Regions from separate parts of the Idiomarina sp. H2 genome, predicted to be linked through region 1. Evidence: predicted binding sites of a transcription regulator. Region 1 holds the regulator's gene; the other holds the start of a gene.

Region 1 (8,088 bases):
GCTTTCCGGCTGTTTTGCAGGTTTTGTAGTGCGTTGGTTAAACCCTAAAATGCGGCCGCTTCACTGATAAATGTACTTGGTAAAAAGAACATCGCGGATAACTGGATTACCGGTTTCCTGCTGCATCAGTTCTTTTGCTCTTTCTATACATTTTAAACGAAGTTGATCGCGTCCCGTCATGGTTCGCACCTGACGTTCGGTCGCGGTACTTAAAATTGACACAAAGGCATTACGCAATAAAGGCGCGTGGTGTTCTACCACACTAACGTAACTGGGGTCCGGCACCATCACTTCAATAGCAACCCGAATGAAACCCAACCGGTAATCGTTTCCCTCTTTCAGGTAATTGGTGGTGATATCAGGCTCAAAGCCGTAGTACGAAACGTCGTCTGCCGACGCCACCGTTACACTGCTGAACCAAAGAAAAATACTGGCAAATACTGTTATCAGAAGTTTCATAGCCCTACCCGGCCCGATTGCTGTTCAATTAAGTTCTATCTGCTATCATAGCGACAGAGCTTAATAACGCCAACACAAATGACAACAGAGTTTTATGCTACCCCGGTTTTTCCAGTTAGCAAAGCACTGCAATGGATGCCGCCCGAACAACTTGAATTAACCTCCACACAAGCCGACTGGCTGCTTTACGAAGGTTCGCTTACAGAACGTCTGAAGCAGGTAGGCCAGCAGTTCTCCGTTAAGTTACTGGGCCAGCAATTGCTTGCCCCTAACACTGAAGAAAAGCAAAGGTTAAAAGGTAAAGACCAAGTCGTTATTCGGGAAGTTCTACTATACTGTAATGAAAAGCCTTGGGTTTTTGCGCGCAGTCTATTTTCACCCAGCGCCGAAAACGCCAATACACTGAATTTACAACAACTGGGGAATCAGTCATTGGGTGAGTCTCTATTTGCCCGTAGCGATTTATACTGCGGAGACATAGAAGTGGCAGAAGTTGCTCTGGAACACCCGGTTGCTCAGCTTAATCAGCAGTGGTTTGGGATAAACCAGAGGCTGCTCGGCAGACGCCGAATATTTTCAACGGGCGGTGAGCAACTGTTAGTCAGTGAAGTATTTCTGCAGCCCTCGCCACTTTACTCTTCGCCGAATAACAGGAGTTAGTATGCAAAAGTTAGTCGCTTTTTGGCAGTTAATGCGTGCGGACAGACCCATTGGTACCTATTTACTTGCCTGGCCGACCATCTGGGCACTCATGATAGCCGGAGCTGGCGAGCCGCCCCTGCGTATCGTCGTCATATTTTTGCTCGGTACTTTTGTCATGCGCTCTGCCGGTTGTGTTATTAACGACTTTGCCGACCGTAATTATGACGGTCACGTACGCCGCACGCGCCAGCGTCCTATTCCGGCGGGAAGAATATCGGCAACCGAAGCGATGATAGGTTTCATCGCCCTGTTAGCCATTGCCTTCGGGTTGGTTATGCAACTGAACACTGAAACGGTCATGCTCAGCTTTTTCGCCGCCGGCGTAGCGGCACTTTACCCGTTTTGTAAACGCTGGACGCATTTGCCACAAATAGTGCTGGGCATCGCCTTTAGCTTCGGCATTCTCATGGCCTTTACCGCACTGGAATCTGACCAATGGTTTATTGCTGGCTTACTATTTCTTGCCAATATTCTCTGGACGGTCGCCTACGATACCGAATATGCCATGGCAGACCGCGAAGACGACTTAAAAATAGGCCTGCAGAGCACGGCAATTTTGTTTGGTCGCTTCGACCGTCTGGCTATTGGCTTGATGCAACTCGCGACTCTGGCCTTATTGGGCTGGGTATTGCACTTAATTACCGTTGAACTTTGGGTGTGGCTAGCATTAGCGGCTATTTTTCTGTTGTTTGCTTACCAGCACTGGCTAATACGACACAGAGAGCCCGGAAAGTGCTTCCAGGCTTTTCTGCATAACCATTATATTGGCATGGTATTCGCTATTGGCTTAGCCGTGCATTACTGGTTCTGATTACTCTCAGTCGGCTTTTGCTCTTCTTTGGGTGCTTCTTTTTGTTCATGTTCGGCCTGCTCTTTCAACTGCTGAACGAACTGCTCAACCGACTGACGAATGGTTTGTAGCACAGGACCGTCAATGAGCTCATCGACCTGATCGCTGAGCTCGCCCACCGGCTCGGCAGCAATTTGCTGGCCGTCGTCATTAATTTCTACCAGACCTTGCTGTTTTAAACTGGCAATGAGCGTCGACATGACTTTCTTATCGTAAAATTCCGGCGCATCGATGCCGTGAATGGAACTTAAACGTTCGGCCAGGGTAATAGACTGCTTTTCGAGATCCGCGCGCATGATGGGCTGCGCCTGTTGCAGCAACTCAAGTACAATACAATAACGCTGCAAGGTTTCACTGGCACTGTTGGCCAATAACCGCAACCGATACCACTGCGCACTTTCCCGTTGCGCAATGGTGCAAATGCCATCTTCCAATGTAATTAACTGCTGGCGTGCCAACTCTTCGGCAAGAGCCTCTGTCCAGAGCGGTAGGTCTTCAACATTATGACTCAAATAAAGTTCAGCTTTTAACGACGGATAAATTGCCTGTGTCCGCGCCGCAATTTCAGCCACGCTCACTTTTTTCTTCGCCATGATAATTGACGCAACAATGCCGGGAACCACCATCAAGTGAAGAATATTATTCCGATAGTAAGTCATGGCTATGGCTGTCATGTGCTCCAGCGAGACGACTTCACCCATAGTATCGCTATTGACCGTAAATTTGTCAGTACGCAAAGCTTGCTGCCAAAGCTCTTCCGGTGTCTCGTCCGGCACGCTCATCATATTGCTGTAAGGTACTTCGCGCAGCACACCCAAATAAACGTCCAGCTGAGCAAGCAGCTCTTCTTTCATCAACGCATGGTGCTCTGAACTTAGCAAAGCTAATGCGGTAAGGTTAACGCTGTTAGCCGCCGCGGAATCGTTAATGCCCTGCATAACTTGCTCGGCTAAGCCACTCACCACCGGGTTCAACCAGCCTGGACGTTCCGGTTCCTGCGCCCCACGGGTGACCGACTCATGCCAGTTCGGCGCCACTTTGTCCAAATGGTGTTTTAAATTAATAGGCTGACCGAAAGTCACAAAACCCTGACCAAAGTTGCGCAGCTTGGCAACGGTTTTCAGAATTTGAAAAACCGACTCTTTTTCTTTGTCCTTACCTTTAAGCTCTTTCAGGTAAGTCGCTACTTCCATAATATGCTCGTAACCAAGGTAAACCGGCACCAGCGACACCGGCCGTTGCTGGTCACGCAACATGCCCTGCACGGTCATTGCCAGCATACCGGTTTTAGGCGGTAATAAGCGGCCAGTTCTGGAGCGGCCGCCTTCACTGAAGTATTCCACCGGGTAACCCTTTTGGAACAACCAGCACAAATATTCGCGAAAAACCGCTGAATACAGTTTATTGCCACGAAAACTGCGGCGAATAAAGAACGCACCACCACGGCGGAAAATACCGCCAACAGGGAAAAAGTTAAGATTCACGCCAGCCGCGATATGCGGCGGTACAAGGCCTTCTTTATAAATAACGTAGCTGAGCAGCAAGTAGTCCATATGACTGCGGTGACAAGGCACATAGATAACTTCGTGCCCTTGTTGCGCCAGTCGTCTAATCGTATCCCCGCCTTTTACATGGATGCCGTTGTAAATCCGGTTCCACATCCAGGTCATAAAACGATCTAACACCCGGATAAGTGTTGAATTATAGTTGGCGGCTATTTCATCGATATAAGATAAAGCGCGCTTGCGGGCGGCTTCTTCACTAATCTTTTTGCCTCTGACTTCATCCGATACAGCCTTTTTTAACGCCGGCGTATTAATGAGTGCTGACATCAGCTCTTTGCGCTGACTCAGTTTAGGGCCGGCAACGGCATGGCGCATACGTACGAAATGAACACGCGCTACCCGCGCTAATTTGTGCGCAATACGCATATCAGTGCCGTGGTCACGCGCCATAGTGCCCAGACTCACCGAACGAGAGAAACGCAGCAACACTTGTCGACCAGAAAAAATTACCAGCCAGAATTTACGCCAATGGCCCGGGTTATCTAAGTCACCGGTCATGGTGTTACCGGCATGCGCCTCTTCTCCTGCCTGGCGGCCCCAGAATACGCCCGCAGGTATCAGTTGCACATCCAGCTCCGGCTGGTCTTTATGCAGGGTTAATAACTGGTGAAATTCGGATACCGTTTGATCAGATACCTCGTTCGCCAGCTCTTCCAGGTACATGATTCGGTTATAGGTTTTACCATTAACCTCAAGAGGGTCGACAGGGTCTGGCAAACCGCGCTTCTGCGCCGCCCGCTGCAAAATGGATAGATCCGCTTTAGAGGTTGAACGCATTACATAGACAATTGGCTTGCCAACAGTTGCTGAATGCTCTTCTTCAGTACCATCCCAAATTTCCTGAAAGCGCGTTAACCAGCGTAACGGGTATTTAAAAATTGGGAAAAAGCGGCTTATTCCTTTCATATAGAGACCTCTGTTTTAAACAGAAATACAGGATACCAACTTCGTGTAAAAATGTCGTTCAAGAAATTACTTGCGAAATCAATTTACCTGTATATACTCACAGTATCACTGTACAAATAAACAGGTACATTATGCGCCCGTTAACACCAAGACAATCTGAAATTCTTGAGCTTATTAAGGATAATCTGCACGCAACCGGTATGCCGCCGACTCGTGCCGAAATTGCTCATAAGCTGGGTTTTCGCTCTGCCAACTCCGCAGAGGAGCACCTGAAAGCGCTGGCCCGTAAAGGCGTTATTGAAATACTACCCGGCATGTCTCGCGGCATTCGCCTTGTCGGCGATGACTACGATATCGCCGATGGTCTGCCGTTAATAGGCCAGGTTGCAGCGGGCGAACCTTTATTGGCTGAACAACATGTTGAAGGTCATTACAAAATTGACGAATCACTGTTTCATCCTGCCGCCAGTTTCTTACTAAAAGTAAACGGTATGAGCATGAGAGACATTGGAATTTTAGACGGTGACTTACTGGCTGTACATAAAACCGAACAAGCACGTAACGGACAAATAGTCGTTGCACGAGTTGAAGACGAAGTCACTGTAAAGCGTTTTGAACAGCGCGGAAAAACTATTTTGCTTCACCCCGAAAATAACGATTTCTCGACCATTACTGTCAATCTTGCAGAGCAAGTTTTTGCCATTGAAGGGCTTGCGGTGGGTGTGATCAGAAACGGAGCGACCTTATGAAAACTCAATATCAGCAAAAATTACATCATCCGGGTCTGTGGACTGCTGAAACGTCAGTATCACCCTTCCCTATGGATGCGAAAAGTAATCCGGATTCATTTGATGTTGATACCCTTTCTCCAGTTATACAGCGGGCTTTACAGCAAAAACCCAGCCAGTGGATAACGGTTATTGGCGGCGACAAAAACGTCATTCAACAGCTTATCGCTTGTGGCGTTGCTGAGTCTCAAATTCGCTGGTTACGGAGTCACTCGGTTGAGCGCTGTGAATGGGCGCTGGAGCAAGCTCTACTCGCTGGTACCAGCAGTATGGTTATCGGTTATCTTGATTCTGTTTCCAGTCGCACCTGGCAGCGTGCGAAAATGGCCAGTAAATTAAGCGAAACACAGTATTTTCTGTTTGATAAAAACACACTGACATCCCACCTGCACTAACCCCACCTTTGTTAGTGTGTTTTCTTCCCCAAGGCTGCTTTTGCAGCCTTTTTTTAACAGATCCGCTTATTTTTTGTTCGTTCGTGTGATTTGATCTGGATCTTTCGTTGTAAATTCGTTAATAAATGCAGTACCCGAATATAAAAATAATATAACAACGATAACTACAACAAAGAGTCAGTAGAGAAAGCGATTTCTGGGGAGAAGCTGTACCTTTTTCTGCTTACCTCTTTGTTCTTCTAATTCAGGCTAGCAAAACTTGCTTTGCTGTCTCATTGAAGAATAAGAGGAGAAGCCACGTGAAAATGAAGCCTTTGTGGGCACTATTGGCGCTAACGAGTCTACCGGCTGCTGCTCAGTCGCGTCTCAATATGACCCAAGGTGTCACTGAAGTGAGTAACCGGGTTTACGATCTCCACATGACGATTTTCTACATCTGCTGTGTGATTGGCGTGATTGTATTTGGTCTCATGTTTATTTCGATGATCCGACACCGGAAGTCGAAGAACCCAACCCCCTCCAATTTCCATGAAAACGTCAAAGTAGAAATAGCCTGGACTATAGTGCCGCTGCTGATACTTGCAGGTATGGCAGTGCCGGCGACCACGACACTAATTGCCATGGAAGACACTTCAGATGCAGATGTAACGGTGCAAGTCACCGGATCGCAATGGAAATGGCACTACAAATACTTTGAAAATGAGGTCGAATACTTCAGCCGTTTAGCCACTCAGCAAGAACAAATTGATAATCAGTTTGAGAAAGGCGAAAACTACCTGCTGGAAGTGGACCGTCCGTTAGTTATTCCAACCAATAAGAAAGTGCGTTTTCTGGTTACCTCAGATGATGTTATTCACAGCTGGTGGGTTCCTGACTTCGCCATTAAAAAAGACGCGAACCCCGGTTTTATTAATGAAACCTGGACTAGGGTAGATGAGCCCGGAATTTATCGTGGTCAATGTGCCGAGTTGTGTGGCAAAGACCATGGCTTCATGCCCATCGTTGTTATAGCGAAGGAGCCCGCCGAGTACGAAAAATGGATTACCGAGAAAGAAGAAGAGCAACGTAAAGCACGCGAACGTGAACAAGAGTTGCTTGCTATGGAAATGTCAGAAGACGAACTCATGGACCTCGGTGAGAAAGTATACAACAGTACTTGTGCAGCTTGTCACCAGGCTAACGGTCAAGGCGTAAACGGCGTGTTCCCGGCACTTGCTGGTTCAGGCGTTGCGGTAGATCCTGAAGCCATAGACAAACACATCGACACCGTTGTTAACGGCGTTACCGGCACGGCTATGCAAGCCTTTGGAAGTCAGCTTTCCATGCGCGAGTTAGCCGCAGTTATCACCTACGAGCGTAATGCCTGGGGTAACGATACCGGAGACCTGATTCAGGCCGCCGATATTAACGAAGTCATGAATCAATAAGGAGACGGTGATGAGCACTGTAGTGGAAGAGACACATCACGATACACACCACGATCATAAGCCGTCTGGTATTGGTCGCTGGCTATTTACAACGAACCATAAAGATATTGGTTCGATGTATTTATGGTTTAGCTTCACCATGTTCCTGGTGGGCGGCGCTATGGCAATGATCATTCGCGCGGAACTGTTCCAACCCGGATTACAACTTGTTGAACCCCAGTTTTTTAACCAAATGACCACGGTGCATGGTCTGGTTATGATTTTTGGTGCCGTTATGCCTGCTTTTACGGGCTTGGCTAACTGGATGATCCCCATGATGATTGGCGCACCAGATATGGCGCTGCCCCGGATGAATAACTGGAGCTTCTGGATTTTACCTTTTGCTTTCATGATTTTGCTGGGTTCTTTGTTTATGGAAGGTGGCGGCCCGGCATTTGGCTGGACAGCTTACGCACCGCTTTCCACAACTTACAGCTCGGATTCAACGGCATTGTTCGTATTTTCAGTACACATTATGGGTATTTCATCCATTATGGGCGCTATTAACGTCATCGTTACTATTATGAACATGCGCGCACCGGGCATGAATTACATGAAAATGCCATTGTTCGTCTGGACCTGGTTTATTACGGCTTTTCTGCTTATTGCCGTAATGCCAGTACTGGCGGGTGCCGTTACCATGTTGCTTACCGACAAATACTTCGGTACGAGTTTCTTTGACGCCGCTGGCGGTGGTGACCCAGTGATGTACCAGCATATATTCTGGTTCTTTGGGCATCCGGAAGTTTACATCATGATTTTACCGTCCTTCGGTATCATTTCAGCAATTATCCCGGCCTTTGCCCGCAAACGATTGTTCGGCTACTCCTCCATGGTATATGCCACGGCGGCCATTGCCTTACTGTCCTTCCTGGTCTGGGCTCACCATATGTTCACCACCGGTATGCCAGTGTTTGCTGAGCTGTTCTTTATGTACTGCACCATGCTCATTGCGGT
Region 2 (8,088 bases), on a different contig from region 1:
AACCTTTTTAGCTCATTGAATTGATCTATATCAATGTTGTGGTTCCTGCCACCTGACTCCGTTACTTGCCGCTTTACGCTACTGGTATGTCCGGCACTGCGCCAATTACAGTTACAACTTTCTGAGCTAATATGAAAAACGCTCCCGCTTAACGAGAACCCTCGATTTCTCAGCTCAGTTATCAACGGCTGCGCTAGTTCACCGTTATTGCCCAGCTCAAGTAATTGACTCTTTTCATCAAACCAGACCAAGCGTTGTTCCAGTAAGTAACTCAAGCCCCAGAGAACTAATGCAAACCAGGCAAAAATGGTCATAATGAGCCAACGAGTTCGGGTTTTCCCTGATAGCTTAGTCAACGATAAAGCGCCCCACTTCTGAGTCAAGTTTGGTTGAGACAGCTTTTAGCGTCGTTCCGTTTTCCTGCCCGTTGAGCAACAAGTGAGTTTCTGCTTCGGACAGTTCTCTCATTGTCTGCGCTGAACGTGAAATATCTTCACTTGCGTTTCTCTGTTCTTCAGTAGCTGCGGCAACTGAAATGACTTTTTGAGTCACGTCATTAATGCGCCCCGCAACAGTTTTCATCGCGACGCCAGAGTCTTCTGAATAGGTTACCGCTTCATCAATCTGCTGAACACAGGCTTCCATTGAGTTGACCGCTTCAGCCACTTCAGTAAGTATATTTTGGCTAATTTGACTAATTTGTTCAGCATTTTTTCCTGTAGTGGCGGCTAACGATCTTACTTCGTCAGCTACCACTGCAAAACCTCGTCCTTCTTCACCCGCCCTGGCAGCCTCGATAGCCGCATTCAGAGCCAATAAATTGGTTTGCTTGGTGATGTCATTAATGGCTCCGATAACATCGGATATTTGATGGCACTGCTTGTTTAAAGACGTCAACTTTTCGTTAGCTGCCAGAACATCATTTTTTAGTGAGTTTATGGAATGAGCAGCTGTCACAGATACACCTGCCGCCTGTTCTGAAAGGTCAATTGACTCTTCCGCCGACACTTTGGCGGAATTCGCCTGCTCTGAAATACTGCTAATTGTAACCGCCATCTGCTCAATTGCACTGGCAATGCTGTCAACTTCCTGTGAGCTGACCTGCCGACTTTTGATAAGTTCGGAGCTCTCACGAGACAATGTGCTCGAAACATCCTGTACCTGTTTTGATAAGCTGCGGGTGTGTTGAATATTAGTCTGGAACTGAAGCAATAAGTTTTTAAAGGCCTCAACTTCCTTCGTCTCACCGCTGACATCGACCATCAAATTGAGTTGTTCTGGTTGCTTGACGATATCGGCAATGCTGTTACGTAATGTCTGTGCACTCATTGCTTCGGTATCACTTTGCTTAGCTATAACGCAAAGTACACCCGCCTCAGCTACCGCAAAGCCTGCATGAATGGCTAGGATCCCTAAGGTGACGTAACCCTCAGCAAAAATATAAACATCGGCACCACTGGACTGCAGGATAAAGAACAGAATGTGATGTACTGCGACCACCGCGACACTGGTGACAACAATTGTCCAATCTCGGTAATAAATGAGGAACGCCATCACCACAAAAATTTCAAAATGCATTTCTACCAGACCCATGGTCTGATCAATATGCACTGCTGTAATCAACTGAACAGCTGCAGCAATCACATGTCTTGTCAGTTTACTTTGACCTGCAACTCTAATAAGTAGTAAAGGTAAAGAAACAATGAGTAATGACAGTAAAACGGGAACAAACCAGTCGTCAGTAAGAAACGCAATGAAAAAAGTGATGAGTAACTGAACCAGCAGCACCCCGTTAAAAACTCGATTGGCTGAATAAACCCAAGGGCGGTACAACATAAAATATCCTCAAAACACCCTCAGTGAGGGAGGCAAGCGGCGCGAATGATGCGCTCACTTTTTCATCAAATCAAGAAAAAGTTACCCTAATACGCTTGTTTCTAAATAAAGGTTTACCCGTATTTATGATATACTGCCGAAAAGCCGCATTCGTGTGGTGTCTACTACCATAACTCCCGGAGTTTCATGTCCACAGAACAAAACCAAAACTCATTCCAGTCACTAGGATTGAGCGACGATATTTTACGAGCCGTTACTGAATGCGGTTATACCACCCCCACCCCAATTCAACAGCAAGCCATTCCAACCGTCATGGCTGGTCACGATTTATTAGCTGCTGCGCAAACGGGGACCGGAAAAACCGCAGGTTTTACTCTTCCACTGCTGCATAAATTATCCAGTGCGAAGACTGAAGGTAAACCAATCATTAAAGCGTTGATTTTAACGCCAACTCGTGAGCTTGCGGCACAGGTTGAAGACAACCTGAATACTTATGCCAAATATACAGGCCTCAAATCTCTGGTTATTTTTGGTGGTGTCGGTATTAACCCTCAAATTAATGCTTTACGCCGCGGGGTCGATATTCTGGTGGCAACGCCTGGTCGCTTGCTGGACCACAGCCGTCAGGGAACCGTAGATCTGAGTCAAATAGACGTACTGATTCTGGATGAGGCCGACCGGATGTTAGATATGGGCTTTATTCATGACATAAAAAAAGTCATGAAACTGATTCCGGAAAAACGGCAGACACTCCTGTTCTCTGCTACTTTCTCAACCGAGATAAAAGCGTTAGCTCAGCAGTTTATGCAACAGCCGAAACTGGTTGAAGTAGCACGCCAAAATGCAGCGGCAGATACCATACAACAGCGGGTTTACCCCGTGGATAAAAAGCGTAAAAGAGAGTTACTTAGTTACTTAATTGGTAGCCGGAATTGGCGACAGGTGCTGGTCTTTACTCGCACAAAGCATGGCGCTAACCGACTGGCAACCCAGCTAACTGATGATGGCCTCCCGGCTATGGCAATCCACGGCAATAAAAGTCAGGGAGCCAGAACCAAAGCTTTGGCACAATTTAAAGCAGGCAAACTGCGAGTGCTGGTGGCAACCGATATCGCAGCACGTGGTATTGATATTGATGAACTACCGCACGTTATTAATTTTGAACTACCCCAGGTAGCTGAAGATTACGTGCACCGAATTGGCCGTACCGGCCGTGCCGGAAGCGAAGGGGAAGCCGCATCTTTAGTTTGTATTGACGAACACAAGCTATTGCGCGATATAGAGAAACTGACAAAGAACGATATACCTAAAGAGGTTATTCCGGGCTTTGAACCCGACCCCAGCATAAAAGCGGAGCCAATTCAGAAGCCTCGAACTGGCCGCCCTCAGAACTCTCGTCGCGCCCCCAGACAAAAGCGGCCGGACGCACGACGTTAATTTAACAGCCTAAAAACAGGTCTGGGCTTTACTTTAAAAAGTCCAGACCTCCCGTGACTGCAGCAACTTGAGCCTCTATACATTGCTCTGGAGTGGCTTTCGGGCTGTCCGGGTAGACTTCTGTTGTGGTTGCATATTCCGCTTTACTGAAACTTATACAAAGCCCCATTTTTGCCGTGGGTAACAGAATAACGCCCCGTTGAGCAATATCTTCGCCTATCAGCTTATCTTCACTATCGGCATCCGCAATATGAGTCACGGTTTCTACAGAATCGAGTACCGCTTTTTGAAACTCCGGGTACGGTTTTTCTGAGTTACCAACCAAGTAGAATCCATCCGGAATATTCCAGTTTGTATTAACGGTTCCATCCATCGCCGCCTTTGCAGGACGGAACTCGCTGTTATCGGTATCCGTGGTTTCATGCAAGTCAATATGTGCCAGAATATCTACGCCCAAACCAGCAACATAATTCATAATATGCGCACACTCACCCGCAGGCGAATCCGCCACAAATGAACGATTAGGATCGATAGCAGACGGATTCCAACGATTAATAGTTTCGTAACCCCACGGACTTAAACAAGGCGCAACGACAACGTTAAAATCTGTTTGGTACTGTCTTGCTTTAGTTTCAATAAAACGCAATGCACCGTGAACACCACTGGTTTCGTAACCGTGAACACCACCCGTTACCAACACAGTAGGCTTTGCCGTATCCCAGTCTTTGCTTCTGACCGCGAATAAAGGATAAGTAGCACTTTCGTAAGCAAGCTCACCGTATTGCTCTACATTGAAATCACTTTTAAAGGTTTCAATTTTGCTGACCACATCATCAAAGTATGAGCGCTTTTTACTTTGCTCAGCCAGCCATTGGGCTTTTTCTTCTGCACCCCAGGGCTTATTAGGCGTTCCAATATGATAAATTGTCTGTTGCGTCATATTCTGATCCTATTCATTAAAACAAGATAAGCATGTTACCAAAAACGGTGTATGCACTAAATGTTATTGGTGCAAATTAAGCGGCTTTTGATGATTCCTTATCACTTGTTTTTGTTGGCTCAGGCTTATCCACCGGCGCTTTTTCAGCTTTTGGTTTCTTCGGCTTTTTCGCGCCTAAAGCAATAAGTATGTTTTCCCGTTCTTTTGCTAAAAACAAAGCCATGTCTTCACGCTGCTGTTCGTCCGTAAAAAGCCCACTATCTTTGATCAACGGGTTTAGCGCTTCTGCCATATCCAGAACTTTATCGTGCGCATCGGCTTCGGCTTTTGAGGTAAATGTCATTTTCTCGGCTCCGTCACGAATAACTACATATTGGGTTACTACAGCCATGGTGTGGTCCTTTGCTGAGGTGTAAATATACTGTTTATTTGTACAGTAAAGTAACATAGATTGCAATACCCGCTGCATTCGCTAAACTGCGCAATCCCAATCGGCCTTACTAATACAGGAAGCAAATCTGACCCATGACTCAGTTCTCTAAAGCACAGGTTCAACTGGCTATCTTTGCCATGGCAATTGGCAGTTTTGCTATTGGTATTGGTGAATTTGTCATTATGGGCTTACTACCTGACGTAGCTGCCGACTTTAATACCGATACCAGACAGACCGGCCACCTGATCAGTCTTTATGCTCTGGGAGTGGTTATCGGTGCACCACTTATTACTATTTTATTTGCGCGTTTTCCCCGTAAGCCAATGTTGCTTGTTCTGCTAATTGCGTTTGCCTTGGGTAACTTTGCCAGCGCTTCAGCACAAAGTTACTCGCTACTGCAAATATTGCGTTTTCTAACGGGTCTGCCGCACGGTGCTTATTTTGGCATCGCCTGTTTGGTCGCCGCCGACATGGTCCGCAAGAATCAACGCGGAATGGCAGTAACTATGGTCATGATGGGGCTGACCATTGCTATTCTCGTCGGCAATCCACTGGCGACCTGGCTCGGGCAACTAATTGACTGGCGCACTGTTTACCACACCGTGGGCGCCATAGGCTTATTCGCTATGGTCATGATTTTCTTTGTCGTACCGCGACACCCCAAAGAGCAAAAAACCTCTGCCAGGAGCGAAATGAAGGCCTTACAAAATCCTCAAGTCTGGCTGACATTGGCAATAGGCGCTATTGGTTTCGGAGGTATGTTTGCCGTTCTAAGCTATATTGCACCCACACTACTAAATGCGACAGGCTTGGCGCCTCACTGGATACCTGTCGCGTTACTCATTTATGGGATAGGTTCTTTAGCTGGCAGTTTAGTTGGTGGCTGGGCAGCAGACCAAAGCCTGAAACTAACCATTGGCGGTTCTTTAGCCTGGTCAGCGGTGGTGTTGGCAATTTTCCCCTTCACATTGCAAAGCCTGTGGAGCATCATGCCAATGATACTATTACTGGGTAGCGCGGCCGCTTTGGTTCCAGCACTTCAGGTACGTTTGATGGACGTTGCCGGAGAAGCCCAGACGCTGGCCGCTTCACTGAACCATTCAGCATTCAATGCGGCAAACGCTTTAGGAGCCTGGCTAGGCGGTCTAGCCATTATTTCACCCCTTAGCTGGCAAGGCACGGGCTGGGTCGGCTGCGCGCTTTCATTAGCCGGATTATTGTTGTTCTGGATTACTAAAAAACACAGCCGCAAAACACCGGATATTATGAGTCTTTAGGCTGTCCGTCCACATCCAGCTCCTGTAGCTCTTCCCCCGGCTTCGCGTAAGACAAACGCGCTGCCCGCTGCGTTTTATGATAACCATCCAGCCCAGAAATAGTCATAGTACCCAGTGCTTCAATATCAATGAAACCATCCGATTTTACCGCCTCTTCTTTTACCTCAACCCAGCGTACCTCGCCCACAATTAATGCGGTGTCATTATGTTGTATGGGAATAATTTCGACCAGTTGCATACCAATTCTAAGGGCACTCTCGGCCACATAAGGTGCATGAAATCCATCCATAAATTCAGGTGTCAGGCCGCAAGCTTCAAACTCAGACGTTTCCCGCGGATAACGTGCTGAAGTCTGGTGCGCCTTGTGGAAAAACGTTTCACTGACCTGATTTATGGTGTACACCCCGCTTTCCTCAATATTTTCCCACGTGTGCCTGCTTACCGATTGCGGCCGCATAACAAACCCGAAAAAAGGCGGGTTGCTTCCTAAATGCACCACCGAGCTTATCATCGCTAAGTTGTTTTGCTGGTGTCTGTCCCGGGTTCCGACGACGTTTGCACTTTTAAAACCCGATAGGCAGTTAACAAAACGCGTTCTTTCTCCATCTTCCATATTCGCCAAGTCTTGCTGCTTATAGATTTTCATTCAAACTCCACTTTTTCTTTAATAACGTCGTTATACGTTCACTTTTCTCATTACGATCGTTTACAAACAACTTATTGCGAACTATTATCATTTGCGTTAACTTGTTTATTTAGAGCCAGAGTAAAGGATATCGAATGACTGACACCTATAAAAATTACTTTAATAGTCAGGCGCAGCTAAAAACGGCTACGTCGTTAATCGGTCGAAAGAACTACGAATCTGCAACGATTTTTCTCCTACGGGCGCGCGAATCTGCAACTCACGTTTTCAATGAACCGGCACTTGCAGGTAACGCTGTTCAAAATTACACCACTTGCTCAATCTTACTCATTGCCATTCAGATTCGTCGCCACCGACAAAGGCAAGCCTACGAGTTCCAACAAGAGAGCGTTGCGCAACTGAGGCAATGGCAGAACAATGCCGCAACTCAAGCATTAAACGAGTTATGTCGTTACTGCTATCAATTGCTTATCGCTGGTTGTCAGCATTCGCGCTGCCTGGGACATTATATGAAGCAATTAGAGGAGACGGGTTATGCGCAGGAACAAACCTGAACGCTTACAGCTTTCAATGAGCAAAGAACAGCTAAAAAAACTACTGCTTGAGCAAAGACTCGTTGCCAGTGATATACGTTGCTGCGACTATTGCAGTCAATGCGAGCTAAAGCAGCTGATACTAGAATGCGCACGAATCAATTGCAGCAGTGCATTAATGAAGTTTGGCAGTTAAAATTCTTTTTTTCTAAGCGCCTTTTTCTGTCCCAGCTGTTTTTTACTGGTCAGTCGCCTCTCTTTGGCAGAACGGCTGGGCTTTGTCGGAATACGCTTCTTTTGAACCTGGGCAACACTGCGAATTAGTTCAATGAGCTGCTCCAATGCCAGTTCACGATTGCGCGCCTGGCTCCGGGTTTCCTGGCATTTAATAATCACTTTGCCACTTTGAGTAATACGATGATCTGACTTGTTAAGTAGCCGTTGTTTATAAAAGTCGGGCAGAGAAGAAGCCTGAATATCAAAAATCAGCTGAGCGGCGGTGGCCACTTTATTGACGTTTTGCCCTCCCGCCCCACTAGAGCGAATGAACTGCCATTCTATTTCATGATCTGCGAGTTCAACTCGTTGTGAAACTCTGATCATTTTACTCAGCAGGTTCAATAAAGTTATCAATGCCTTCTTCTTTTAAAGCGTCTAAAGCTTCAGCAAGCGCGTCGTCTTCTTTCTCAAATTCATCTTCCCAAAGGGTCGAATTATTATTCTCGTCAACAATTTCCAAAATCCAGCCACTGTCTTCGGTGCGGTAGATATCGATTTCTACGCTTTTCCCATTGGCGGTGTATTGTTGCGTGTGTTTGCTTTGAGTCACTTGCTGTTCTTCGCTCATAATAGGCTCTATTTTTCCGTCGGTATGGAATGCTATTCTATCACTCTTCTACTCTCACCGGAGGGTCTTTTTTCAGCGCTTTCAATACGTCCCGCGCAAAATTGTGCTCATTAAATCCGGGTTCTCCAGCAATATCATA

What was found. Region 1 encodes LexA, which represses DNA repair genes until DNA is damaged. Its sites were predicted from a motif close to TACTGTATNNNNATACAGTA; they were not measured.
Region 2: the regulator LexA is predicted to act here: its motif matches at 4,633-4,652, upstream of DET62_RS05760 (YebG family protein).

Annotation. Positions count from the first base shown of each region.
Region 1 covers NZ_SNZY01000002.1:26,673-34,760, forward strand. The annotation lists gene DET62_RS02300 (rhomboid family intramembrane serine protease) at 1-67, shown strand, start outside; gene DET62_RS02305 (flagellar basal body-associated protein FliL) at 61-459, opposite strand; gene DET62_RS02310 (chorismate lyase) at 538-1,119, shown strand; gene ubiA (4-hydroxybenzoate octaprenyltransferase) at 1,121-1,972, shown strand; gene plsB (glycerol-3-phosphate 1-O-acyltransferase PlsB) at 1,960-4,482, opposite strand; gene lexA (transcriptional repressor LexA) at 4,614-5,231, shown strand; gene DET62_RS02330 (SOS-response cell division inhibitor) at 5,228-5,665, shown strand; gene coxB (cytochrome c oxidase subunit II) at 5,971-7,092, shown strand; gene ctaD (cytochrome c oxidase subunit I) at 7,103-8,088, shown strand, end outside.
Region 2 covers NZ_SNZY01000003.1:356,780-364,867, forward strand. The annotation lists gene DET62_RS05740 (DUF6436 domain-containing protein) at 1-356, opposite strand, end outside; gene DET62_RS05745 (methyl-accepting chemotaxis protein) at 349-1,836, opposite strand; gene DET62_RS05750 (DEAD/DEAH box helicase) at 2,023-3,273, shown strand; gene DET62_RS05755 (M14 family metallocarboxypeptidase) at 3,302-4,213, opposite strand; gene DET62_RS05760 (YebG family protein) at 4,290-4,604, opposite strand; gene DET62_RS05765 (MFS transporter) at 4,739-5,923, shown strand; gene DET62_RS05770 (flavin reductase family protein) at 5,910-6,569, opposite strand; gene DET62_RS05775 (hypothetical protein) at 6,704-7,123, shown strand; gene DET62_RS05780 (hypothetical protein) at 7,104-7,298, shown strand; gene arfB (alternative ribosome rescue aminoacyl-tRNA hydrolase ArfB) at 7,295-7,705, opposite strand; gene DET62_RS05790 (hypothetical protein) at 7,707-7,949, opposite strand.